Regions from separate parts of the Pseudoalteromonas sp. SR44-5 genome, predicted to be linked through region 1. Evidence: predicted binding sites of a transcription regulator. Region 1 holds the regulator's gene; the other holds the start of a gene.
The links. Region 1 encodes FliA, which starts transcription of late flagellar genes. Its sites were predicted from a motif close to CTAAAGNTNNNNNNNNNNNNGCCGATA; they were not measured.
Positions count from the first base shown of each region.

Region 2: a site for FliA is predicted at 4,489-4,515, ahead of pomA (flagellar motor protein PomA). Genes of this name have one in related genera too.

Region 1 is NZ_JACJDT010000014.1:21,299-31,757, reverse strand. Features, by position in the region: gene flhA (flagellar biosynthesis protein FlhA) at 90-2,198, shown strand; gene flhF (flagellar biosynthesis protein FlhF) at 2,222-3,685, shown strand; gene H5154_RS10000 (MinD/ParA family protein) at 3,678-4,538, shown strand; gene H5154_RS09995 (RNA polymerase sigma factor FliA) at 4,565-5,275, shown strand; gene cheY (chemotaxis response regulator CheY) at 5,316-5,699, shown strand; gene H5154_RS09985 (protein phosphatase CheZ) at 5,717-6,481, shown strand; gene H5154_RS09980 (chemotaxis protein CheA) at 6,496-8,697, shown strand; gene H5154_RS09975 (chemotaxis response regulator protein-glutamate methylesterase) at 8,766-9,908, shown strand; gene H5154_RS09970 (flagellar motor protein) at 9,901-10,459, shown strand, end outside.
Region 2 is NZ_JACJDT010000016.1:68,579-79,037, reverse strand. Features, by position in the region: gene H5154_RS11135 (M20 family metallopeptidase) at 1-105, shown strand, start outside; gene H5154_RS11130 (DNA topoisomerase III) at 122-2,032, opposite strand; gene H5154_RS11125 (hypothetical protein) at 2,105-2,587, opposite strand; gene H5154_RS11120 (flagellar motor protein MotB) at 2,735-3,655, opposite strand; gene pomA (flagellar motor protein PomA) at 3,658-4,425, opposite strand; gene H5154_RS11110 (exodeoxyribonuclease VII small subunit) at 4,727-4,969, shown strand; gene ispA ((2E,6E)-farnesyl diphosphate synthase) at 4,973-5,860, shown strand; gene dxs (1-deoxy-D-xylulose-5-phosphate synthase) at 5,966-7,831, shown strand; gene H5154_RS11095 (hypothetical protein) at 8,228-10,390, shown strand.

The DNA.
Region 1 (10,459 bases):
TAATCAGTATTCTTTTAAGCTAGTAATTAATAACTTGGAATAGTTATTGCAAATTCCGTTTAGTGTCAATTTTTTGAAATTGTAGAATTATGGAATTTAAAGCTGTATTACAACAACTTAATAAAGATAAAAAAGAGTATTTAAAAGGTGTTGGTACACCTTTGCTGGTGCTCGCTGCGTTGGGTATGGTGATTTTACCGTTACCGCCATTTTTACTCGACATTCTTTTCTCGTTTAATATAGCTTTAGCATTAGTGGTGTTGTTAGTGACAGTTTACACCATGAAGCCTGTTGAATTTGGTATGTTTCCAGCAGTGCTATTGATTGCAACGATTATGCGTTTGGCACTAAATGTTGCCAGTACCCGGGTGGTGCTGCTTGAAGGTCATAACGGTGGTGATGCCGCAGGTAAAGTTATTGAAGCTTTTGGTTCAGTGGTAATTGGTGGCAACTACGCGGTTGGTTTAGTGGTGTTTTTGATTTTGATTATCATCAACTTTGTGGTAATCACCAAAGGTGCAGGCAGGATCTCTGAAGTATCGGCACGCTTTACCTTAGATGCGATGCCAGGCAAACAAATGGCCATTGATGCTGACTTGAATGCGGGTTTTATTAGTGCAGAGCAAGCACGAGATCGCCGTGAAGAAGTCACCCGTGAAGCGGACTTTTATGGCTCTATGGATGGTGCGAGCAAGTTTGTAAAAGGTGATGCGATTGCTGGTATTGTAATACTGATCATCAATATTGTTGGCGGCTTGTTTGTTGGTATGATCCAGCATGATTTAAGCTTTGGCAACGCCATGGAAGTGTATACTTTGCTGACCATTGGTGATGGCTTAGTCGCACAATTACCATCATTACTGTTATCAATTGGCACTGCAATTGTTGTTACTCGTCAAAATGAATCGCTCAATATGGGCGATCAATTTAAGAAACAACTCGGTAACGAGAAATCATTATTTATCGCCTCGGGTATTTTAATCGTGATGGGTTTAGTACCGGGTATGCCACATTTTGCCTTTTTAAGTCTTGGTGCATTACTTGGTTACTTAGCGTATTACACCCAGCAAAATAAGCTAAAAGAAGCAGCAGCAAAAGAAGCAGAAGCTACCAATGGTGGTGCAACAGGCACTGGTGTTGCTAACAAGCAAGAGCAAAAAGAGCTAGGTTGGGATGATGTACAACAAGTTGATGTAATTGGCCTTGAAGTTGGCTATCGCTTAATTCCATTAGTTGATCAATCACAAGGTGGCGAACTATTAAACCGGATCAAAGGGGTACGTAAAAAGTTATCTCAAGAACTTGGTTTTTTAATTCCACCGGTGCATATTCGCGATAACTTAGAGTTAGACCCAAATGCATACAGAATTACCATGATGGGTGTTTCAAGTGGTGAGGGGGAGCTTAAGCACGGTGATGAGTTGGCTATTAATCCTGGCCAAGTATTTGGTCCAATAAAAGGCATTGCTACTAAAGATCCGGCCTTTGGTCTAGACGCTATTTGGATCAAACCAGATCAAAAAGATGAAGCACAATCACTCGGTTATACCGTGGTTGATGCAGCAACAGTGGTAGCAACGCATATTAGTCAGTTACTAACTAACAGCGCGGCCTTGTTACTCGGCCACGAGGAAGTGCAAAATCTATTAGATATGCTGGCAAAAAGTCATCCTCGTTTAGTTGAAGGGCTAGTGCCAGATATTTTACCACTAACAGCAATTGTTAAAGTATTACAAAATTTATTAGATGAAGGCGTTGCTATTCGCGATATGCGTTCAATTGTACAAACCCTTGTTGAGTATGGCCCTCGAAGCCAAGATCCTGATGTATTAACCGCAGCAGTGCGAATTTCACTGCGCAGATTAATTGTTCAAGACGCGGTTGGAATGTCATCAGAAATCCCTGTCATAACCTTGGCGCCTGAGTTGGAACAGATGTTGCATCAGTCACTACAAAATGCAGGCGACGAAGGTGCCGGAATAGAGCCAGGACTTGCAGAGCGACTTCAACAATCATTAAATGAAGCGCATCAAAATCAAGAAATGGCCGGTGAACCTTCGATATTGCTAACGTCAGGAATGTTACGCACTGTGTTATCTCGTTTTGTTAAGTACACCATTCCAGGATTGCGAGTGATGTCTTATCAAGAGGTACCAGACGAAAGACAGATCAAGATTGTCAGCTCAGTAGGCCAATAATCGGATTTTAAAGGGGTTGAACCATGAAAATAAAACGTTTTTTTGCTAAAGATATGCGCACCGCACTGAAAGAAGTTAAAGATGAACTCGGTGTAGATGCTGTAATCATGTCAAATAAAAAATTAGCCAATGGGGTAGAGATTGTTGCCGCCGTTGATTATGAAAAAGCAGCCCCGAAAGCACCTGCACAAGCACATGTTGCTACGGCACAAGCACAAACAAATGCTAACTTTGTTAAACCTGCGCCACAACGTTCACAGCCTGAGCCGCAAGCTGCGGTAGCTGATAGCTTACAAGCATTATTAGAGCGCCAATCACCGCGTCCACGCTCACCTGAGCTTGCATCGATGTTTAGCCAGTCAGGGATTGATACATCAACTCAGTATCAACCACAGCAAACTCGCCATGAACCACAAGCACATAATGATTTTGCTCGTCGCGATACTGCGTCGCGTCCACAAACGCAAGCACATAGCTTAGGTTTTGATGATGATCTAGAAAGTGGTTTTGATGATTTAGATACTCCGATGCCAACAAAAAGTGCAGCCAAAACAGATGAAATTACCGCTATGCGTGATGAAATGGCAGCGATGCGTCAATTACTTGAGTATCAAGTATCTGGCTTGATGCAACAAGATTTAGCGCGTCGCGACCCTACTCGCGCATGCATGATCGATCGTTTAGTCGGAATGGGTATTGACAGTGAAGTTGCAGAGCAAATGGCCTGTTTTATTCCCGATGATGTGTCACGTCAGCAAGCATGGCAAGCGCTATTGCAAATGGTTGAAAACCAAATGCATACTACAAATAATGAAATACTACGCCAAGGCGGCGTATATGCACTTGTTGGCCCTACTGGGGTTGGTAAAACTACAACCGTGGCAAAACTTGCAGCCCTTGGCGCACAAAAATATGGCGCAGATAAAGTTGCGCTTATTACCACTGATACTTACCGTATTGGCGCTTATGAACAGCTTGCTACTTATGGCCGAATCATCGGTTGTGGTGTAAAACAAGTTAAAGATGCCAATGAATTAGCAGAAGTTTTATATCATTTACGAAATAAGCGTCTAGTATTAATAGATACAGCGGGAATGAGCCAACGTGATTTACGTTTAACTGAGCAGTTAAATACACTAATGCGTAATCAACGTGTCGATATTCGCAATTATTTAGTGCTCAGTGCGACCGCACAAATTAATGTTTTACAAGAAACCGTAAGACACTTTAAGAAGGTACAATTAAGTGGCTGTATTTTCACTAAATTAGACGAATCATTAAGTTTAGGTGAGATTATTAGTATAGCGATTCAAAATCGCCTTCCAATAGGGTATCTTACTAACGGTCAGCGCGTTCCAGAGGACATTCGGGTCGCCAATGCAGAGAAATTAGTAAAAAAAGCAGAACAATTGTATTTAAAAAGAACAAAAGCACAACATTCACGACGCCAAGCAGTAGCGTCAAGCACAGTAGGGATGTATGATTAACACAGTATTAGATCAAGCAAGTGGCCTGCGTAAAATGAGTCAAAACAATAATAACGGCGTTAAAGTTATCGCTGTAACAGGTGGCAAAGGTGGCGTAGGGAAAACTAACGTCTCACTTAACACTGCGATTGCGTTGGGTCAGCTCGGAAACCGAGTGTTAGTACTGGATGCCGATTTGGGTTTAGCAAATTGTGATGTGATGTTAGGACTTAGGGTAGAGCGTAATCTATCTCATGTACTATCAGGTGAATGCGAGCTCGATGAAATTTTAGTTGAAGGGCCTGCAGGAATTAAAATAGTACCAGCGACGTCAGGCTCACAAAGTATGGTGGAACTTTCACCATCAGAACATGCTGGTTTAATTCGCGCTTTTAGTGAATTAAATACCGAATTTGATATATTAATTGTTGATACTGCTGCTGGTATCTCTGACATGGTATTAAGTTTTTCGCGCGCAGCGCAAGATGTCATGGTAGTAGTATGTGATGAACCGAGCTCAATAACTGATGCTTATGCATTAATCAAAGTATTGAGTCGTGAGCACGGTGTGTATAAATTTAAAATCGTTGCTAATATGGTGCGCAGCATGCGTGAAGGCCAGGAACTATTTGCTAAGCTCTCAAAAGTAACGGATCGCTTTTTGGATGTCTCAATGGAATTGGTGGCAACAGTCCCGTATGATGAAAATATGCGTAAAGCAACTCGTCGTCAGAAAGTGATTGTTGATTTATTTCCAAGTTCCCCAGCAGCAATAGCATTTAAAACATTAGCGACAAAAGCAGTTAAATGGCCTATACCTAATCAACCATCTGGTCATTTAGAATTTTTCATAGAAAAATTAGTAAACGGCTAACTATGACGGCATCGGTGAATAAAGCGATGGGATATCAATCGACACAAAATTTAAATGTGATTGTTGAGCGACATGCTTCCTTAGTCAAAAAAGTGGCTTGTCATTTAATCGCTCGTTTACCCGCGAGTGTGCAACTCGATGATTTGATTCAATCGGGGATGATAGGGTTAATTGAAGCATCAAAGAACTTTGATGCGACTAAAGGTGCAAGCTTTGAAACCTTTGCAGGCATTCGTATCCGTGGTGCGATGCTGGATGAAATGCGCCGAGGTGATTGGGCTCCACGCTCAGTGCACCGTAATAGCCGCAGAGTCGCTGAAGCGATTAGTGAGCTAGAAAGCAGCCTGAATCGAGAACCTAAAGACAGTGAAGTTGCTGAAAAACTTGATATTACGCTAGATGAGTACCATCATATTCTTAGTGATGTAAATTCAAGTAAAGTGTTAGGTATAGAAGACTTAGGGGTAGATGAAGATGTTATCACACCAGTGGGACATGATTTAGCACTGGACAAGCCCTTTAATAACGTTAAAAATGAACGCTTTAATCAATCATTATTAACAGCTATACAATCTTTACCTGAACGAGATGGGTTAGTATTGTCGCTGTATTATAACGATGAAATGAATTTAAAAGAGATTGGACGTATACTCGATGTAAGTGAATCGCGTGTGAGTCAGATACATGGTCAGGCGATGATTAAGCTCAAAGCAAAAATCAATGACTGGATTAATTAGTAGTAAGTAAATATAGGTTCAGACCTCACCGGAGGATGTTTTGGATAAAAACATGAAAATTCTTGTTGTTGATGATTTTTCGACGATGAGACGTATTATCAAAAATCTGTTAAGAGATTTGGGTTTTACAAATGTACAAGAAGCTGACGATGGCTCAACAGCTTTACCGATGTTGCAGAATCAAGAATTTGATTTTGTAGTTACAGATTGGAACATGCCTGGCATGCAAGGAATCGATCTCTTGCGCGCTATTAGGGCCGATGACAGCCTGAAACACATTCCTGTTTTAATGGTAACAGCAGAAGCTAAAAAAGAACAAATTGTTGCTGCTGCACAAGCTGGTGTTAACGGTTATATCGTTAAACCATTTACAGCTGCAACACTGAAAACCAAATTGGAAAAAGTGTTTGAGCGTTTAGGTTAAATAAATAGGAGAGGCTTATGTCAGCACCTGCTGCGCCTCAGATCAGTTTAGAACAAGCCCGTCAGCTTGTGGTTTACCTTGAAAACGGTGAACAAGATAAAGCTGATCAGTTAATTATTGATGCGGCGTCAAAAGAGCAATCAGAATTATTTGCCGAAGTAGGCAAACTTACGCGTCAGCTTCATGATGCGTTGAAAAATTTTGAGCTTGATACACGTTTAGCTGATTTGACCAAAGATGCACTACCCGACGCGAAGCAGCGTCTTAACTATGTTATGGAAATGACCGAAAACGCTGCTAATAAAACCATGGATGCTGTAGAAGCAAGTTTACCCATTGCCCAACAGCTTGCTGATGACATTTCAGACATTAAACCCACTTGGGATCGTTTAATGAATCGTGAAATTGAGCTAGGTGAATTTAAAAAACTTTGCCATAGCTTAGATAAGTTCATGAATAGCTCGCAAACTAAAACGGATGAGTTGCAAGGACTCATGACCAATGTGTTAATGGCACAAGATTTTCAAGATTTAACCGGTCAAGTGATCCGTCGGGTTATCGAGCTTGTTAGAGAAGTAGAAGACAGCTTGATCCACTTGTTGACAGCATTTGGCAGCCAAGATGATAGCGAAACAAAAACAATAGCACCAGTCATTGAAAAACCGCCTGCTGAAAATACACTTGCAGGCCCTGAAGGGCCAATTATTGATAAAGAATCTCGTGATGATGTTGTCTCAGGACAAGATGATGTTGATGATTTATTATCAAGCTTGGGCTTCTAAGAGGAGAAAACTGCATGAGCTTTGAAGTCGATGAAGATATTTTACAAGATTTTCTAGTAGAGGCTGGAGAAATTCTTGAGCTTTTGTCAGAACAGCTGGTGGAGCTTGAAAATAACCCAGATGATACCGAATTACTCAATGCAATTTTCCGTGGTTTTCATACGGTAAAAGGCGGCGCAGGCTTTTTAAGCATGACTGAACTAGTCGATGCTTGCCATGGTGCAGAGAACGTTTTCGATTTATTGCGTCAAGGTGTTCGTAAGGTTAATTCCGAACTGATGGACGTGATCTTGCAAGCACTCGATACTATCAACGAAATGTTTGCGACTATCCAAAGTAGAGAAAAACCAGAACCAGCAAATCCAGAATTACTCGCTGTTTTACATAAATTAGGGCTGCCGCCAACGGCTGAAGAATTAACTGGCAGTGCTGAACCTGCAGGCGATATCCCTGTTGTTGATGCTGATGATATTTTAGATGATTCTGACGATCCATTTGCGCTAGACTCATTATTTGATGGTCAAGTTGATAGCGATCAAAAAGATGTTCAAATCGATGAGATAACAGAAGATGAATTTGAGAGCCTGCTTGATGAGCTCCACGGACAAGGGCAAAGTCCTATAACGCCAACAACCACTGTCAGCAATGAATCATCAAATAGTGATATTACTGATGATGAATTTGATAATTTATTGGATGAATTGCACGGCATTGGTAGCTTCGGTCTAGTAAGTAATAAAGATACTGCAGGCACCGAAAGTGCTGCGCCTAAACCGGCCCAAGCACCTTTAGCACCGACGAAAAGTAATGGTCCAGATGAAATCAGCGATGATGAATTTGAAGCTTTACTTGATGAATTACATGGTAAAGGCAGCGCGCCACAAGCGGTCGCTGAGACTGAGCCAGCACCCGCTAAAAAAGCACCAACACCTGCACCTGTTGCCGCAGCTAAGCCAGTGCCCAAACCAGCAGTGTCTGAGCCTGTGAAAGCAGCTGAAAAATCCGCACCAGCTCCAGCGACAGCTGTTGCTAAAAAACCAGCTCCTCCACAAGCTGATACGACGGTGCGTGTTGATACAAAACGCCTAGATCAAATAATGAACATGGTTGGTGAACTGGTATTGGTTCGCAATCGTTTAGTCAGTTTAGCAACCAATACTGAAAGTGAAGCGATGGGTAAAGCCATTTCGAATCTTGATGTAGTAACCGCAGACTTGCAAGGTGCGGTAATGAAAACGCGGATGCAACCGATCAAGAAAGTGTTTGGTCGTTTTCCTCGCGTAGTCCGTGATTTAGCCCGCAGTTTGAGAAAAGACATTAACTTACTGCTCGTGGGTGAAGAAACCGATTTAGATAAAAACTTAGTTGAGGCACTGGCAGATCCTTTAGTCCACTTGGTGCGCAACTCGGTTGACCATGGTATTGAAATGCCTGATGTGCGTGAAGCGGCAGGTAAGTCAAGAACTGGGACTGTTACTTTATCAGCATCGCAAGAGGGTGATCATATTTTGCTCACCATTCGTGATGATGGTGCAGGTATGGACCCTGAAAAACTGAAAAAAATAGCAATCAATAAAGGGGTGCTTGATCACGAGCAAGCAGCTCGATTATCTGATACAGAAGCCTATAACCTTATTTTTGCACCAGGCTTTTCCACCAAAGAACAGATCTCTGATATTTCGGGTCGTGGTGTGGGTATGGATGTGGTGAAAACCAAAATTACCCAACTAAATGGTTCTGTGAGTATTCAATCTGAGCTAGGTGTAGGCACAATCCTAGAAATTAAAGTACCGTTAACGTTGGCTATTTTGCCGACATTGATGGTGGTTGTCGGTGAGCAAACATTTGCATTACCACTGGCTGGTGTTAATGAAATATTCCACCTAGATCTAACTAAAACGAATGTAGTTGATGGTCAATTAACCATTATTGTTCGTAAGAAAGCACGACCGTTGTTTTATTTAGAACATTGGTTAGTTAAAGGTGCTGACAGATCATTACGCAAAGCTCAAGGCCATGTTGTAATTGTACAAATTGGTACGCAACAAGTTGGTTTTGTAGTGGATTCATTGATTGGTCAAGAAGAAGTTGTTATTAAACCGCTTGATGCTTTACTACAAGGAACACCTGGTATGGCAGGTGCAACGATCACGTCTGACGGTGGTATAGCGCTGATCTTAGATGTTCCAAACCTGTTAAAACACTACGCAGGTTAGGCCAATTCTTATCTTATTGTGAGGGCTAAATATGGCTCTCACAGATAAAATTTAACAAGAGTATGCCAATGGCAGTTAAAGTTTTAGTTGTTGATGATTCAAGTTTCTTTCGCCGCAGAGTGAGCGAAATACTCGAGCAAGATAAGGATATCGAAGTAATTGGTTTTGCGGTAAATGGCCGAGAAGCGGTCGATAAAACAAATCAACTTCGTCCAGATGTAATCACCATGGATGTTGAAATGCCCGTGCTTGATGGCATTAGTGCTGTAAAAGAAATCATGGCAGCAAATCCAACCCCTATTCTGATGTTCTCCTCACTGACTCGTGATGGCGCAACAGCAACCTTAGACGCACTTGATGCGGGTGCTCTAGATTTTTTACCGAAAAAATTTGAAGATATTGCTCGTAATAATGAAGATGCGATTAAGTTATTACAAAATAAAGTAAAAGAAATTGGACGCAAGCGTCTTTCGCGCTTTAGTCGGCCGACAACGCCTCCTGCATCGGCACCAATACCTCCCGTTTCTGCAGGTACAACAAGTCGCCCTGCGATAACTCAACCAGATCGAAGCTTTAACCGGAGCGCTGCACCTGCGACTAATATTGCAGCTAACACTCGCGCTTCAGGAAAGAAATATCAAATAGTTGCAATAGGTACTTCAACGGGAGGACCTGTTGCACTGCAAACAATTCTGACTCAGTTGCCCGCTAATTTTCCGCACCCTATTTTGTTAATACAGCATATGCCAGCTGCGTTTACGCCAGCATTTGCCACACGTTTAAACGGCTTGTGCAAAATAAAAGTAAAAGAAGCACAACAAGGCGACCGATTAATGCCAGGCGTCGCGTATCTAGCGCCGGGCGGTCAACAAATGTTGATTGAGGGACGGGCTGGCAATCGCACTTTACGTGTTTTTGAAGACGATAGTGCCCGGATCACCTATAAACCAAGTGTTGATGTTACTTTTGCAAGTACAGCCAAATCGTTCCAAGGTGATGTATTAGCTGTGGTACTTACAGGCATGGGCGCAGATGGAAGAGACGGTGCAAGAATGCTTAAACAAGCCGGCGCTACTATTTGGGCACAAGATGAAAAAACCAGTGTGGTATATGGTATGCCACAAGCGGTTGCTAACGCAGGGTTATCATCGGCAAGCATTGCGCTTGAAGACGTTGCTAATCGGTTAGTTCGAGAGATTGGTTGTGGATAAGTTGTCGTTTCTAGGCCTGTTCGTTGCACTTTTGGCGATTGGTTATGGCTACTCACTAGAAGGCGGTGTTGTGAGTGCTTTATTTAATGGCCCGGCATTAATCATTGTGTTGGGCGGTACGTTAGGTGCTGTAATGCTACAAACACCAGCAAGTACGTTTAATAAAGCATTAAGAATAAGCCACTGGGTATTTTTCCCACCAAGTTACGATATCAACAGAGCAATTGAGCAAGTTAAAAGTTGGTCACAAAAAGCCCGCCAAGAAGGGTATTTAGCACTTGAAGAAATAGCGTTAACCCATCCGGATCCATATGTTGCCAAAGGCTTGAGTTTACTGATTGATGGCAACAGTGAGCAAAAACTCAGAGACACACTAGAAATTGATTTGTTGCTAGAAAGAGAACGGCTGCTTGAAGCCAGTCGAGTTTATGAGGCGTTGGGCGGTTACAGTCCTACCATCGGTATATTAGGCGCAGTGCTTGGTCTGATCCAAGCGATGTCATTTATCACTGAACCTGAAAAGTTAGGTGCAGGGGTTGCGACTGCTTTTC
Region 2 (10,459 bases), on a different contig from region 1:
TTACCTTCACTACATTCAAGTAAATTTGCACCTGACTATAAAGTTGCAATCCCCACAGGTATCACTGCAATGAGTAACGCTGCGGTGGCTTTGTTTAATCAATAATCTTAGCAATGGATGACTAAGCCGATTTTGTTTTTGGTTTAGTTTTTCTTGTAAAACGCCGCTTTTGCGGCGTTTTTGGTAATTGTGCAAATACGTTGCTATCACAATTTTTGGCAAGTTCCACAAAAGCCGCTAAATCCACTAATAAAGGATTTAAAAATTGTTGATAACTCATTTGTTGTTCTGCTATGTCGCCCAACGATACTTCCCATTTTGCGGTTAGGTCTGGGCTGGCTAAACCATGCGGTAACGCACTGATCAATGCTTTACCTGTATCGGTTGCTAAAATGAGTTTACCTTGACGTCTTAAAAATTGTCTTCTAAATAATAACTCTAAAATACCCGCTCTGGTTGCTTCGGTTCCTAAGCCATCTGTTTCTTTGAGTATTTTTTTGATTTCTGGATCTTTAACGTACCGACTAATACCTGTCATTGCACTAAGCAGCGTTGCATCATTGAAATGAGCTGGCGGGCTGGTCATTTTATCAATTACTTCACCGCGTTCACACTGCAACTGTTGCCCTTTAATTAATGGCGGCAATATCTGCTCATCTTTTAATGCGGTTTTTCCCATTAACGCTTTAAAGCCTAAACTTACATCTTGTTTTGCGTTGGCTTTAAAGATACCACCATTAATTGTTATTTCAGCCTTTGTTTCATTGTAAATGTAGTCTGGATAAAACTGGATCAGATAATGACGGCTAATAAGACCATACACTTTACCTTCTTCAACGCTCAAACTTGCTGACTTTTGCTGCTTAGCGGTAGGAATAATGGCGTGATGCGCAGCCACCTTAGCATCGTTAAAACACTTACTGCGTTTACTCACATCTGCGCCTTGGCAATGAGTGTCATTTTGCCCGCCATTGATGGCAATTGCCTTTATTATACTGGCTGCTTCTTGGTGATGATCTTTGGGCAAGTAACGATTGTCTGAACGTGGATAGGTAATTAGCTTGTGACGCTCATATAAATTTTGACAAATATCCAATACCTTTTGTGCAGGCATTGAAAAAGCTTTCGCAGCATCAATTTGTAACGCTGACAAATTATACGGCAAAGGTGCTTGTTGCTTTTTCTGCTTTTGTTCAAGCGCAGTAACTTCACCTGATTGATTAGAAATTCGCGACGCAACATTCTCAGCAAGGCCTCGATGGAGCACTCGCCCCTCTTCATCTTGATAAGGTTCACACGCTTTGCTTGGTTGCCACTTTGCTGTAAACGGCTCTTTATTTTCGGTACTTAAATGGGCTAATACTTCATAAAAAGGTTTTGGCACAAAATTAGCAATCTCGTTATCACGCTGAACAACCAATCCTAATATTGGTGTTTGTACACGCCCTACTGATAATACATTACCAAACCCTGCTTTTTGACCTGCAAGCGTATAGGCGCGCGTTAAATTCATACCAAACAGCCAATCAGCTCGCGAACGCGCCAAAGCAGATACACTAAGTGGAATAAATTCACGGTTAGAGCGAACGTTTTGCAGCGACTTTTTAACCGCGCTAACATTCAAATCACTGATCAATAAACGTTGAATTTGCTGTTTTTTGGCTTGGCTAAGTTTAACTTGCTCAATCACCTCATCAACAAGTAATTGCCCTTCTCGGTCTGGATCACCAGCATGAACAAGTTGATCAGCTTGTTTGATTAACTTTTTAAGTACCGTAAGTTGCTTACGAGTTTTAGATTTTGCTTTTAACTGCCATTGCTGTGGGATAATCGGTAAGTCATCAAAGCGCCATTTTTTATATTGCTCATTATAATCATCAGGCTCTGCCTGCTCGAGCAAGTGACCTATACACCAAGAAACACAATCGCCATTAGCCACTTCAATATAGCCATCATGTTTTTTATGAGGCTTTGGTAGCGCATCAGCAATGGCACGACCTAAAGATGGCTTCTCGGCTATATAAAGTTTCATAGGGCACTATCAACAACTGGTTATTTACACAGTAGTTTAGCACACGTAATTTAATCTACAAATAGTTAATGATTAGCTCTTTAAACTGCGATTTTTTCGCATAAATAAATACAACAGAGGAAGGTAGCACACAACGACAGTGCCAATATTGATTAAAGGTAATAACGTTTTATATAGCATAGTGCTATACGATAAATCCCAAAGGTGGCGATCCACTAATCTAAATAATTGTAAGATAGGCGCACTAATTACAACCAACTGACCGATCACACTTTGCCAAAGATACACTTTATCTTTAATAGCCCAGTAAGCAATCAAAGCCATCCAAGCAATATCATTAAAAGCCCAAACTACATAACGCCAAATATAAGGGTCATCTAACTCTCTAAGGCTTGAATAAATCACAGCGCCATACAAGAAGAAAACAGCTGTAATCAAGACAAAGCGTAATGCCAACCAATCCTTACGTATGTAAAATACAAAAATAGCTGGGAGTAAAAATAACACCCAGCTATATTCAAGTATAAAAATTAAATTGTTCACCCAATTAGGCATTGACGTTACTTAACATTCTTCTCTTCATCATCGCCACCAGAACCATTGCCCGGCATATAACTATATTTATCAACGTTTTTCATCAGACACTCCGTTACACTTGTTAAAAAACTACTTTAAGCTAAATTAGGTACTTTGCCAAGCATCTTAACGAACATCTATCGGATCTGATTCCTTAGCCTTGCCTTGCATTATTGAAATTTCCACGCGGCGATTACGTCGTCTATCCGCATCAGAATCATTTGGAACAAGTGGTCGAGTTTCGGCATGACCGACAACAACCATTCTGGTTTTATCAAAGCCTTGCGCTTTTTGCATTTCAGTTGCAACCGCAACTGCACGCTTCGATGATAAGTCCCAGTTATTGGTATACAGCTCATTCGAAACTTGAAAATCATCAGTATGACCAGACACCGTAATTTCACCTGGCACATCTTTTAGTAACGCAGCTATATCACGAATGATTGGTTTAAACTTAGGTTGTAAAAATGCACTCCCAGATGGAAATGAACCATTTTCACGAATACGAATAATAATTTGCTGACCTAATGATTCCAACTCAACAGCACCATCCATGATTTGTTGTTCCAATTGCTGGGCTATCTTTTTAACTAACTCATTAACCTGCTCTTGATCAGCTGCAGAAATAGATTGTTCTGATGCTTGTTGTTGCGCTGTACTTTGTGACTCACCGCCACGCTTATTACCGCGTTGCTCTTGACGACCGCCAGCTGAGCTTTCATCACCAGCCTGAAACTCAAGCATTTGCTGGGTCATTTCGACAGTTTGCTGTTGAATGGTTTCGATTGGAGTAGGTTCAGGTTTACCTGGGGTGAACTCCATCGCGATAACGGATGTTCCTTTGGGAATATCTTTTACTTCTATTTTATTTTGTACACCAAAGGCAAACTTCATTGAGCCTGCGATTTGTTTAAATTTAAGTACATCCATTTCTGAAAACGCGAGTAAAAGTACAAAGAAGCACATCAATAGTGACATCAAATCCGCGAAGGTACCCATCCATGCTGGTAACCCGGGTGGTGGACACTTGCACTCTTGATCTGACATGCTTACTCCTCAGTATCCACTTTTCGTTTTGATTCAGCGAGGTAGTTTTTCAAAATACCTTCGATGACTTTTGGATTTTGGCCATCTTGTATACCTAATACCGCATCTAAAATTAGCCGCTGATTCATTGCTTCTTCGTCTTTACGCAATTCCAATTTTACTTGGATAGGAATTGCCACCACGTTTGCTAAAAACGCACCATATAATGTTGTTAAAAGCGCTACCGCCATCGCAGGACCAATCGCTTTAGGGTCATCCATATTCGACAACATCGCAACTAGACCAATCAAAGTACCTATCATACCCATCGCAGGCGCAATATCGGCAAGCGCTTTAAACAAACCGGCCCCCGATTCATGACGAGTAGAAGTAAGAGAAATATCTTTTTGCAAGGTGGCACGAACAACATCAGCGTCATGACCGTCAACAAGCATATCAACCCCTTTACGCATAAACGCATTGGGTATTTCTGCTTCCTCAAGTGCTAAAAATCCGCCTTTACGGGCCGAGTCTGCAAGTTCAACTGCTTTTTCGATAAGCTCTTCAGGTGACTCTATTTTGAACATGAAGGCTTTAGCCGCGACTTTACCGATACCGAGGAATTGACTCATCGTATAGTTTGATAACACTATAAAAATCGAACCACCGAAAACAATAACCACCGATGGCGTGTTATAAAACATAGCCACTTCGCCGCCACTACTTAGTACCATTGACATAGCAATAAGACCAATAGCTCCGAGAATACCTATAATGGTTGCTAAATCCACTTACCCCTCCAGAGGAATCGATGCTTTGTTGCTACCAGCAACAAATTTTTATTATTAACAGCTTATCGGCAATCTATTGAATTACTTAAACCATTTAATGAAAAAAATGAAATGAAAGTTTTCAACCCTGTTTAGCATTTTAAGCTACCATTGATAACCTGCAAGGCTTAAGTAAAGGTATAAATAATTAAAAGTGGCAAGAAAACAATTAATTATTCAAAAAAAATGCATCACCCTTTGACCTAGTTTAGCATTCCCCCTAAAATTGGCCTCACATTTCTATCATCTAAGTTAAATCAGTATGGCGACGAAAAAACCAGAGAACCTAAGCTTCGAGCAAGCGCTTGATGAATTATCCTTAATCGTCACAGAAATGGAGCAAGGAGAGCTTTCCCTTGAGCAATCATTAAAACAGTTTGAACGCGGTATTGCTTTAGCCGGCGCATCTTCAAGTAAGTTACAACAAGCTGAACAAAAAGTAGCTATTTTAATGGGTAGTGATAGTCAGTCACCACTTACTAACTTTGATAATGATTTGGAATAACGGGTGTTAATAACAGAGCAAATAAAATGTGCTCAACAAGATGTTGAAGCCACTCTCAATCGGTATTTTGAGCAACCGCTCGATACCGAGCACAGCATCAAACAAGCCACCCACTACAGCGTTTTAAATGGCGGTAAACGATTACGACCATTTTTAGTGTATGCCACGGGAAAAATGCTTGGCGCAAATAAACAAGATTTAGACGTGTTGGCTGCTGCTATTGAATGTATTCATAGTTATTCGTTAGTTCATGATGATTTACCCGCGATGGATGACGACGACCTGCGACGTGGTAGACCGACTTGCCATATTGTCTATGGCGAAGCTCATGCTATTTTAGCCGGTGATGCGCTGCAAACATTAGCGTTTGATTTAATTGCTAACCATTCATTTAACGTTCCTGCACAGCAACAGTTAAAAATGATTGCAGCACTTGCCAAAGCATCGGGTATTGAAGGTATGGTCGGTGGTCAAGCACTGGATATTGCAGCGACTGACAAATTAGTCAATTTAGCTGAGCTCGAACGTATCCATAAATTAAAAACAGGTGCTTTGTTAAATTGTGCAATTACTTTAGGTGCATTATGCGCAGCTGATACAAATCAACAAACATTATTACAATTAAAACAGTTTGGTGATGCAATTGGGCTGGCTTTTCAGGTGCAAGACGATATTCTTGATATCGAAGGTGATACCCAAGTCTTAGGTAAACCACAAGGCTCCGATGTTGCAGCAAATAAAGCGACCTACCCTGCTCTACTTGGGCTTACAGGTGCAAAACAAAAAGCACAATCATTACTAAAATGCGCACTCGATGCGTTAGCAGCAATAGATGCTGACACTTCTGAGCTAGAAAACTTGGCAAAATATATTGTTGAACGCGATTATTAATTCTAGGCTCTAGCTTGAGCAAGTAATGATGTACAAAATAACTAAAGAATCAGAGTAATATTACGCTATAATGACCTCTGGTTAGCGAAGGATGTATTAAAAATCATGACACTTGATAGTAGCAAGTATCCATTATTAGGTTTGGTTGACGAACCAGCCCAGTTGCGTGATTTAGCGCAAGACAAATTACCTGCTTTTAGTAATGAGTTACGTGATTACTTACTAAACTCAGTCTCGCAAAGTAGTGGTCACTTAGCATCAGGTTTAGGCACAGTTGAGCTTACTGTAGCGCTTCATTATGTATATAACACCCCTGAAGATCGCTTAGTATGGGATGTAGGCCATCAAGCATACCCACATAAAATTCTCACAGGGCGCCGTGATCAAATGCACACGATCCGCCAAAAAGACGGTTTACATCCGTTTCCATTTCGTGAAGAAAGCCACTACGACACTTTTAGTGTTGGCCATTCAAGCACCTCGATTTCTGCTGCTTTAGGCATGTCAATTGCGGCGCAAAAAGAAGGCAAAGGACGAAAAACAGTAGCGGTTATTGGTGATGGTGCGATTACCGCGGGCATGGCGTTTGAAGCAATGAATCACTTAGGTGATGTTAAATCTGACATGCTGATCATATTAAACGATAACGAAATGTCGATTTCTGAAAATGTCGGTGCACTAACTAATCATTTCGCTCGTATCTTATCAGGCAGTTTTTACACTAACATTCGTGAAGGTAGTAAAAAGCTGCTATCTGGCGTGCCACCAGTAAAAGAATTAGCCAGCCGCATGGAAGAGCACTTAAAAGGCATGGTTATCCCAGGCACCTTTTTTGAAGAGTTAGGCTTAAATTACATTGGCCCAATTGATGGTCATGATGTAAACATGTTGGTTGATACACTGCGCAATATGCGTAACCTAAAAGGGCCGCAGTTACTGCATATCAAAACCCAGAAAGGTAAAGGCTATAAACCAGCAGAAGCAGATCCAATAGGCTATCACGGCGTACCTAAGTTCGACCCTGCGATTTCCAGCCTACCAAAATCAAAACCAGGCGCTGCGACTTTTTCTAAAGTATTTGGCGATTGGTTGTGTGACATGGCAAGTCAAGATGAAAAGCTTATGGCAATCACCCCGGCTATGCGTGAAGGCTCAGGCATGGTGCGTTTTTCAAAAGAATACCCTGAGCAATATTTTGATGTTGCCATTGCCGAGCAACACGCGGTTACTTTAGCCGCAGGTTTTGCCTGCGAAGGCTTAAAACCAGTTGTCGCTATTTATTCAAGCTTTTTACAACGTGCCTACGATCAGCTTATTCACGATGTTGCTCTGCAAAACTTACCCGTGTTATTTGCAATTGACCGTGCTGGTATTGTTGGTGCTGATGGCGAAACTCATCAAGGCGCATACGATTTAAGCTTTATCCGTTGTATCCCCAATATGATTATCATGGCACCGAGTGATACTAATGAATGTCGTCAAATGCTGTACACTGGTTATCGTTGTAACAGCCCTGTTGCAGTTCGTTATCCTCGTGGTAGTGCTGGCACAACTGAAATCTGCGAGCAAATGACTGAGCTTGAAATTGGTAAAGGTCGTGTGATTAAACAAGGCGCTAAAATCGCAGTTTTATCCTTTGGTACTTTACTTGAAAACGCTCAACTGGCAGTCAATGAATTAAATGCTAGCCTCGTTGATATGCGTTTTGTTAAACCTCTTGATAGCGCACTAATCGACACTTTATTAGCCGATCATGACGTCATTGTAACCCTTGAAGATAACGCGATTGTTGGTGGTGCAGGCTCTGCTGTTAATGAATATTTAGCAGCTATAAAAGCAACAGTAAGCATCCTTAATTTAGGTATTCCTGATGAGTTCATCAAGCATGGCACGCAAGAACAAATGCATGATGAAATGGGCTTAGGCTCACAAGGTATACTCGATAGCATAAAAAACTTTATTACTAAGTAACCAAAGTTTAAGTTAATAAAATAACAAAGGAGCGTAGGCTCCTTTGTTATTTATTTTCAAACATTTAAAAAAATCTCACTTTTTTTCAACTTTCTTGCATCCAATTATTTCCCTGCCACGTTTATTCACTGAGGTTAGCTCGTGAGCAAAGTGTTCACGCTTTTATATAATACCAATCGACTTAAATATTTAGCCTTTCTAGCGTGCTAAATAAAGCGCTAACGGCGTTATGAATTTTTCATGTAGAACAACTACATATAAAAATTTATGCCTTGTTATCACTCTATTTATCCGTCGCTATAAATGACTAACAACTTAACACGATTGGTATAAGCTGTTTTAAGCCAAGCTCTTTGTATGTTCACATTTGATGGAATATTTAAGAAGGTACAAGTTATGAAAACGTTAAAATCAGGCGAAAGCACCAAATCTATTCACGCACAATTAATGACCAGTAAACTTTGTTTGTCTGCGCTTACTCTAGCAATTTTGATTGGCTTAACCGGCTGTAGTGGCGATGATGGAAAAGATGGTTCTGTAGGCCCGCAAGGTGAAATGGGCATGGACGGCGTCGATGGTAGTAATGGTGCTGATGGTACAAATGGTAGCGATGGCACGAATGGATCAGATGGTACTCCAGGATTTGCAGCAGCAACTTTTATTTTGGCTAATAATGGTGCTGATAATGCAGGCACCGTTGATTTGATTAATCAAAATGCTGCAAAGTTAAAAACATTTAATAGTGGTGCAAATGAAGGTGTTGCATTTGATAGCTTAGGTAATTTAATTCAAGCCAGCGATTCTGGTAATGGCGCTCTTAGCACCGTTTGCCAAGTATTAAGCCGTGCCGATGGGGGTATGTTTGACAGTAATCGTGATCGTACCATTACCGGCAGCAACACTACGTTAGTCAATCCCAAAGGTATTCATATATCAAATAAGCGCGGACTCATTTTTGCCGCTGACTTTAATGCCATGCAGATCACTGTCTTTGGTGCTACCGCCGCAGGAAATGCAGCGCCTTTAGCTAGTACAGTTACAGACGCAAAACCGTGGGATGTAACATACGATGATATAAACGATCGCTTATATGTGGCACTCACTAATGGTGATGTTGCAGTATACGATAATTATGTAGATGGTGGCTTTACCGCTATGGCAACTCGTACAATCACACCCAGTGATGCAAGCGGTAACAAAGTTTCCGTTAATATTCATGGTATCGTTTATGATGCTGATACAAATAAATTAGTACTTTCTGACGTCGGCAGTGCCAGTGATGCAACCGACGGCGCATTATTTGTGATCAACAACGCATCCCTTGCTACTGGCAATACCACGGTTGCTCGCAGTATCGCTGGCCCTGCTACTATGCTTGGTAACCCTGTGGATATCAGCCTGACTGGTAGCGACTTACGCGTTGCAGAAAAATCTAATGATGCAATTCTGGTATTTAGCAATATCTTTAATGGCGTCAGTGGTGACATTAGTCCAGATAGCGTCACCGCAACGATTAAGCCAGAGTCAATAACCGCAACAGTGATGCATAATGATATGCCTGATGTATCTGACAGTTATATGACTAATATGCCATTGATGGGTATTGCTGTAAGTAGTAATCCAAGCGCGGCAGGCCCTACAACAGGACAAATTTCACGTCTAAATGCACAGTTAACAAGTGAAATTGGCAGTTATAATGCAAGTCAAACAATCGAAAGTGTTGCCTTTGATAAAGCCGGTAACAGCTATGCGAGCTTTGATAACAGCACAACCTCTGTAGGTGGAATTGTTATTTCCAATAAAGTCGCGATGCACCGTGATGGCGAGGTATTTACACTAAGCCAAGATTCTATCATCAGCGGCAGTAATACCGGCCTAATCTCGCCAAAAGGTATTGATGTAGCATCAGACAGTGGGATGATTTTTGTCGCTGAAAACAATGCCACAACACCGGGAATATTAATATTCTCAACATGTACTACGGGTGATGTAACGCCCCTTTTGACGCTCACAGCAAGCGGTGGTGCACGTCCATGGGATGTTGACTATGATGTCACTACTGATAGAGCATTTGTGGCATTAACCAATGGGACTATTGCTGTTTTTGATGAAGTTAAAAGCAAGCTAATGGCGGGTATGAGCACTGTAACCGGGGAAGATCGCTTAATTACACCCGCAACAGCAGGAGTCGCATTCCCAGCCCCTACCAATATACATGGCATTGATTACGATCCACTAAGTGACTCATTAATTGTCTCAGATGTAGGCAGTGCCGCTGACGCCACTGATGGTAAATTATTTGTATTAAATAATGCAGGAACCGGATCAGGTTTGAACAATGTCAGTGTCAATATCGCCGGACCTGCAACCATGCTCGGTAATCCTGTCGATATTATGTTTACCGGCAATCATTTATACGTAGCCGAAAAATCAAATGGCTTAGTCATGCGGTTTGATAATATTCTCAATAGCCCCAGCGGTGATATTGCAGCCAGCGTAAGCTACTCATTCACAGCTCCTGAGTCTGTTGCTATTTTACCAAGCTGGCTAAATCGCTAACCATCAAGGACAGTTAAATTAACTGCCTTTAGTTGGCCTCCCAATGCCTTAACTTTTCGAGTTAAGGCA